2 regions of the Thauera aminoaromatica genome follow, and region 2 is predicted to be linked to the other one. Evidence: riboswitches for the same ligand, from Rfam matches in the RefSeq annotation. Region 2 holds a riboswitch; the other holds the start of a gene.

Region 1 (3,396 bases), 1.6 Mb from region 2:
GCTCGGCCTGCAGGCGATGCACCAGCTCGCTCACCGCCCGCACCAGCTCGCAGCTGCGCGCCAGTTGCTCGAGCTCGCGCAGCTCACAACGGCGCGCAGCGACCAAAAAGGCGAGGATCGATTCCATGCAGGGCTCCGGCAAGAAGAGGGTCTGCGACCGGCGGCCGCACATCCCCCCAAGCAAGACCCGTGCAAGCCCGACGCCTGGGCTCTGCCGTAGGAGCGACGCAAGTCGCGATCACGGCCCTGCCGCCCGCCGCCCGCTGCCGCACGCGGAATCGTGCGATCGCGACTTGCGTCGCTCCCACCAAAACCAGCGCGCCCTTCCAGCGCCGACGCCTGGCGCTGCTGTAGGAGCGACGCAAGTCGCGATCACGGCCCCGCCGCCCCCGCCACCCGCTGTCGCAGGCGGAATCGTGCGATCGCGACTTGCGTCGCTCCCACCAGAACCACCGCTCCCTTCCAGCGCCACCGCCTGGCGCTGCTGTAGGAGCGACGCAAGTCGCGATCACGGCCCTGCCGCCCCCGCCGCCCGCTGCCGCAGGCGGAATCGTGCGATCGCGACTCGCGTCGCTCCCACCAGAACCAGCGCTCCCTTCCAGCGCCGCCGCCTGGCGCTGCCGTAGGAGCGACGCAAGTCGCGATCACGGCCCTGCCGCCCCCGCCGCCCGCTGCCGCACGCGGAATCGTGCGATCGTGACTCGCGTCGCGCCCGCAAGGGGCTACGCGGCGCTTCGAGGGCTCGGGCGGAGCTGGCCGATGGCCTCGATCAAGCCCTCGCCCACCCCATCGGGCCCGCGCTGCCAGCCGTCGAAATGCAGCAGCTCGGGCAACGGGACGCGCTTCAACCAGCCTGCGGCCTCGAGCTCCGGCTGCGCGTGGAAGTCGCGCACATAGCCGACGCACAGATAGGCGATCGGCACGATCTCGCGCGGGATGCCGAGCGCCTCGCGCAGCGCCTGCTGGTGCAGGATGCTCACCCAGCCCACGCCCAGGTTCTCGGCGCGCGCCGCCAGCCACAGGTTCTGCACCGCGCACACCGCGCTGTACACGTCCATCGCGCCGATGTGCGTGCGCCCGATCACCACCGGGCCGTGGCGGCTGCGGTCGCAGGTGATGCAGATATTGACCGGCGACTCGAGGATGCCCTCGAGCTTCAGGTTGCGATAGGTGTCGCGCTTGCCCTCGTCGAACATCTGCTCGGCCTCGGCGTGCGCGGCGAGGAAATCGGCGTGGATCTTCGCGCGCACCTCGCGCGAGCGCACCACGACGAAATCCCACGGCTGCATGAAGCCGACCGAGGGCGCGTGATGCGCGGCGGTGAGCACGCGCGCGAGCACCTCGTCGGGGATCGCGTCGGGCAGGAACTCGCCACGCACGTCGCGCCGGGTGTGGATGGCGCGATAGACGGCGGCGCGCTCGGCGGCGTCGAACAACGGATTGGCCTGGAAGCGCGCGGCGGCCGGGTCGTGAATCGGTGCGGACGCGTCGGTGCTCGCCGGCGCGCACTGCGCCTGCGTCGGGCTGCTCATGAAGTATTCCCCTTGTCGTCGAGCAGTGGGCAGCCACCGACCAGGCGGCTGCGGGATGCACTTCGAGGCCGGTCTTCCGGCTGCGGATCATCTCGTCCGGGCGCCTTCCCGGTCCTCGTGGACCAGTGGCTGGGCGAACCTCGCCCGGACAATCCCCTACACGGCGCTGGGCGCGCGGCGGAATTGCACCGCCTTCCCGATTCTCCCGCGCACACGCGGGCACCTCGAAGCAGAGAGGGCGCAAGCTTAGCGGCAAAGGCGGCCGCGGGCAAAACAAGGCGGACACCGCCGCGCGGGGTGGGAGGTCGCCCGATCGCGACTTGCGTCGCTCCTACGAAACCGGCGCGCGCATCCTTGCGCCCGGCGCCCGAGGTGGGACGTGGGAGCGACGCAAGTCGCGATTCCCACCCGCGTCGACCTAGAAACGCTCCTCGCAGCCGCCGCGCTGGATCGCGACTTGCGTCGCTCCTACGAAAACCGGCGCGCACATCCTTGCGCCCGGCGCCCGGGTTGGGACGTGGGAGCGACGCAAGTCGCGATTCCCACGAAACCGGCGCTCGGCCATTGGCCCTCCCGACGCAGCGCCGGCTCGATTCCTCTATAATTATGAATTCTTGACACAACCGCCCACCCAGGAGGCACCATGTCCCAGCGTCCGTTCAAGATCCTCGGCATCCAGCAGATCGCCATCGGCGGTCCGAGCAAGGAGAAGCTCAAGACCCTGTGGGTCGACATGCTCGGCCTGGAAGTCACCGGCAACTTCGTGTCCGAGCGCGAGAACGTCGACGAGGACATCTGCGCGATGGGTTCCGGGCCGTTCAAGGTCGAGGTCGACCTGATGCAGCCGCTCGACCCCGAGAAGAAGCCCGCGGTGCACACCACCCCGCTCAACCACGTCGGCCTGTGGGTGGACGACCTGCCCAAGGCGGTCGAATGGCTCGGCGCCAACGGCGTGCGTTTCGCGCCCGGCGGCATCCGTCGCGGCGCGGCGGGCTATGACATCACCTTCCTGCACCCCAAGGGCAACGACGAATTCCCCATCGGCGGCGAGGGCGTGCTCGTCGAACTTGTCCAGGCCCCGCCCGAGGTCGTCGAAGCCTTCGCCCGCATCGCCAGCTGATCGCCCCCGGCGTTTCATGTAGGAGCGACGCAAGTCGCGACCCAGCGCCGCGGCAGGCGATGCGCCTCGGTCGCTGCGGGACGGCCGTGATCGCGACTCGCGTCGCTCCCACAGCGCACCCCGAACGCCCGCAAGCACCGCCACCCCGGCGTTTCACGTAGGAGCGACGCAAGTCGCGATCCAGCGCCGCGGCAGGCAATGCGCCTCGATGGCTGCGGGACGGCCGTGATCGCGACTCGCGTCGCTCCCACAGCGCACCCCGAACGCCCGCAAGCACCGCAACCCCGGCGTTTCACGTAGGAGCGACGCAAGTCGCGATCCAGCGCCGCGGCAGGCGATGCACCTCGGCGGCTGCGAGACGGCCGTGATCGCGACTCGCGTCGCTCCCACAGCGCACCCCGAACGCCCGCAAGCACCGCAACCCCGGCATCTCCTGTAGGAGCGACGCAAGTCGCGATTGCAGCGCCGCGGCAGGCGATGCGCCTCGGTCGCTGCGCGTCGCCGTGGATGCGGCGGCGCAGCACCTGCCCCGAAGTGTCGAATTTTTTTACACCGCCCCCCTCGCGACGTCCTCTCCAGAGCAACAGAACCCTTTAAATCAAGCACTTGCAAAACAGGCACTGATATTGCTTTGTACGTTCCAGCGGTGACCAATCGCCCTGTTTTCAACAACGAAGACGCCGGCCCCCGGGTTGGTACGTCCCAGTTTTAAAGGATTGCGCCAATGAAAAAACTTGCTCTCAT
Region 2 (3,396 bases):
TCGGGCATGTCGAGCTGCCTCAGCAGGCGGTCGAGCTGGCCGCGCAGTACGGCGAAGAGCTCGCGCCCCATGCCGAGGTGGCGGGCGCAGGCGAAGGCGACGCCGGGGTGGCGGGCGCGGGCGCGCTCGATCGCAGCCGGAAGCTCCATCTTGACGTGGCCCGCGGCGTTGAGGATGAAGGGAATCGTGACGACACGGTGCGCCGCGTGCGCGGCGCGGTCGAGGCCCTCGTCGAGCAGCACGTCGGCGTGCTCGATGAAGCAGGTCTCGATGCGCCAGCCGGGATGGCGTTCGCGCCATTGTGCGGCGAAGTGGAGGATCTCCTTGTTGCCCTCGCGGTTGCGCGAGCCGTGGCCGACGAGAAGGATGGCGGTCTTGTTCATGCGGTTTCTCCGGTGGCGATGCCGGCCGCGGCGGCCGGCATCGACGCCTTGCGGAAGCGGTGGCCGAAGCCCGGGTCGTAGAGTTTCGAGCGTGCGAGGTCGGGCCACAGGCGGGCGCCGAGCGCCGGACTGGCGAGAATCATGGCCTGGCTGGCGATCTTCTCGTCCTGGCAACGGCGCTTGATGTCGGCCAGCGTGCCGCGCACGATCTTCTCCGCGCCCGCCCAGCTCGCCTTGTGCACCACCACGATGGGGGCGTCCTCCGGCCAGCCGGCGGCGCGCAGCGCACGCTGCACCTCGTGCAGCAGCGTGATCGACAGGAAGATGCACAGCGTCGTGCGGTGCGCGGCGAGCGCCTCGAGCGCCTCGCCCGGCGGCATCGGCGTGCGCCCGGCGACACGGGTGAGGATCACCGTCTGCGTCACCTCCGGCAGGGTCAGGGTCTCGCCCGCGGCGGCGGCCGCGGCCATCGCCGAGGACACGCCCGGCACCACCCGCCAAGGAATGCCGGCGGCGTCGAGCGGGCGCGTCATCTCGACCAGGGCACCGTACAGGCCGGGGTCGCCGGTCTGCAGGCGCACCACGACGGGATGGCGGGCGCAGGCGTCCAGCAGCCAGGCGCTCATGCCCTCGAGCGTCATGTCCCTGGAGTCGCGGATCTCGCAGTGGGCGGGCGCGAACTGCGTCGCGCTGCGGTCGACCAGCGAGCCGGCGAACAGGATCGCGCCCGCCCGCTCGAGCAGGCGGCGGCCTTTCACGGTGATCAGGTCGGGGTCGCCGGGGCCCGCGCCGACGAACCAGACCGTACCCGGCAGCGCGGTCATCAGCCGCGCGCCGGCACGGCGAAGCAGAGCCGCACGAGGGGACGATGCGCCTGCGACTGCAGCAGGCGGACGAGTGCGACCGTCAGCACCGGCTCGATCAGCGCCACCGGGAGGTAGGCGCTGGCGAAGGCGGCCCATGCCGCGAAGGGCGTGGCGACCTCGCCCATGGCCAGCCAGAAGCCGACCATGACGGCGACGCCGGCGTAGTAGGCGGCGTCGAGCTTCAGCACCGATCCCACCCGCGTCGCGGCGCCGCTGGCGAGCCTGCGGCCGAGCGTGGCATGCAGCGCCACCAGCGGTACGGCCAGCGAGAGGAAATTGACCCCGAGATGCAGCAGGTCGGCGGGCTCGAAGACCCCGCCCTGAAGCAGCAGGCCGAGGCCGAAGCCGAGCAGGGTGGGCACGAAGCCGAGCGTCAGGTAGATCGGCATGGCGCCGATGAAGTGCAGCTCCGATGCGCCGGCGGGCGTATGGAAGCTCTGCATGAAGACGGAGAAGAACAGGGCTGCGAGCAGGGTGCGCAGCAAGCGCTGCGGCTTCCTGAGAAGTTGCGGCGCCTCGGCGGCGACGAGCGCGGTGGCGGCGAGGTTGGCGGCGGCGATCTTGGCGCCGGAAAGGATGCCGGGTTCGATGTGCATGATGACTCCCCACGAGTGCATGGAACGACGATGCGAACCACGCGGGCGGGGGGCGGCATGCGGGCGCGGCGCTGCCGGTGGGCGTACGCACGCGGTGAAACCGCGAGCGCACGCCGGGCACGGCATTGCCTGGAGACCGCTTGCACGACGAGTCGGCTGGAGCTTCCGGCGCACACGGGCAGCCGGCGGAAAACCAGTCGGATCGAACCCACACCCCGGGGCTCACATCAACCTGGAACCGCGCACGACGCCACTTGCAGGCGGGTGCGGGTTCCGTACTCGATCGGGCCGGTCTTCTGGCTTGCCGTCTTCCTCCTCCGCCGGCCTTCCCGAGCGCAAGGCTCAGTGGCGTGTTGGCGGATTCGTCAGGCTCACAGCAGCGGGGGCTGCGCCGGAATGGTCGTGCGCGCGCAAGGCGGACGACGTCACCGGACTTCCCGTTTCACCCTGTCATATGAAGCTATGACAGGGCACCCGGATCGAATGCGGAGCGAAGGATAGGCGAAGCTGGGGCGGGAAGGCAAGCGATGTGCAGCGGTGGGGACGGGAGCGCCGCGGTCGCGATGCCGGTTTTCGTGGGAGCGACACCAGTCGCGATGCGGCCGTCGGCGCGGGTTATGCGAATCTCGGACCCGCGCCGACGGCCTCGCCGTTTCCGGTCGTCCTGCTCAGCGCTTGTCGCCGCCCGGCTTGGCGGCGAACAGGGCGGCGCGGGGCTGCGGGCGGCGCTGCGGGTTCGCGCCGGCGGGGCGGGGCGCGTTACCCTCCGGGCGGCGGTTGGCGGACGGTGCGCGGTTGCCGTCCACCTCGACACGGCGGGCCGGCACGGCGCGGTTGCCATCGACGTCCGGGCGCGGAGCCGAGCCGCGGTTGCCGTTGGGCTCGCGCGCCTCGCCCGTGCGCGCCGCGCGATTGCCGTCGGCCTCGCCGCGGGTGCGCGCGGGGGCACGTCCGCCGGGCTGGGCCGGAGCACGTCCGCCGCCTGCGCGCTCGCTGCGCGCGGGCGCGGCGGCGGGGCTGCGGCCCTGGCCGTTGCGGCCGCCGCGGCGCTGCAGCGGTTCGCGCTGGTGGTCGGCGTCGTGTGCGGCCTCGCCGCCGGCGCTGGGCACGAAGTCCTCGGCCACGGCGCGCTCGATGCGGCGCTTGATGACGCGCTCGATCGCGGTCAACAGTTTGATTTCTTCGTTGTCGACCAGCGAGATCGCATTGCCGGCGGCGCCGGCGCGGCCGGTGCGGCCGATGCGGTGCACGTAGTCCTCGGCGACGTTGGGCAGCTCGAAGTTCACCACCTGGGGCAGCTGGTCGATGTCCAGGCCACGCGCGGCGATGTCGGTGGCCACCAGCACCGGCAGGGAGCCGTCCTTGAACTGGGCCAGCGCGCGCGTACGCGCGGCCTGGCTCTTGTTGCCGTGGATCGCGGCGGCGCCGATGTCGTGCTTGGTGAGGTACTCGGCGAGCTTGTTGGCGCCGTGCTTGGTGCGGGTGAACACCAGCGCCTGGAACCACTGCTTTTCCTTGATCAGGTGGGCGAGCAGTTCGCGCTTCTGCTTC

What was found. Region 2 has a riboswitch for cobalamin ahead of TMZ1T_RS18120 (energy-coupling factor ABC transporter permease). Riboswitches for the same ligand answer to the same signal wherever they lie in the genome.
Region 1: another riboswitch for cobalamin. It lies ahead of bluB (5,6-dimethylbenzimidazole synthase); the one in region 2 lies ahead of TMZ1T_RS18120 (energy-coupling factor ABC transporter permease).

The regions. Positions count from the first base shown of each region.
Region 1 covers NC_011662.2:1,251,164-1,254,559, reverse strand. The annotation lists gene TMZ1T_RS05565 (nitrate regulatory protein) at 1-127, opposite strand, end outside; gene bluB (5,6-dimethylbenzimidazole synthase) at 723-1,532, opposite strand; cobalamin riboswitch at 1,582-1,774, opposite strand; gene TMZ1T_RS05555 (VOC family protein) at 2,176-2,652, shown strand; gene TMZ1T_RS05550 (PEP-CTERM sorting domain-containing protein) at 3,377-3,396, shown strand, end outside.
Region 2 covers NC_011662.2:4,105,947-4,109,342, reverse strand. The annotation lists gene TMZ1T_RS18130 (sirohydrochlorin chelatase) at 1-383, opposite strand, end outside; gene cobM (precorrin-4 C(11)-methyltransferase) at 380-1,207, opposite strand; gene TMZ1T_RS18120 (energy-coupling factor ABC transporter permease) at 1,207-1,845, opposite strand; cobalamin riboswitch at 2,115-2,339, opposite strand; gene TMZ1T_RS18115 (helicase-related protein) at 2,514-3,396, opposite strand, start outside.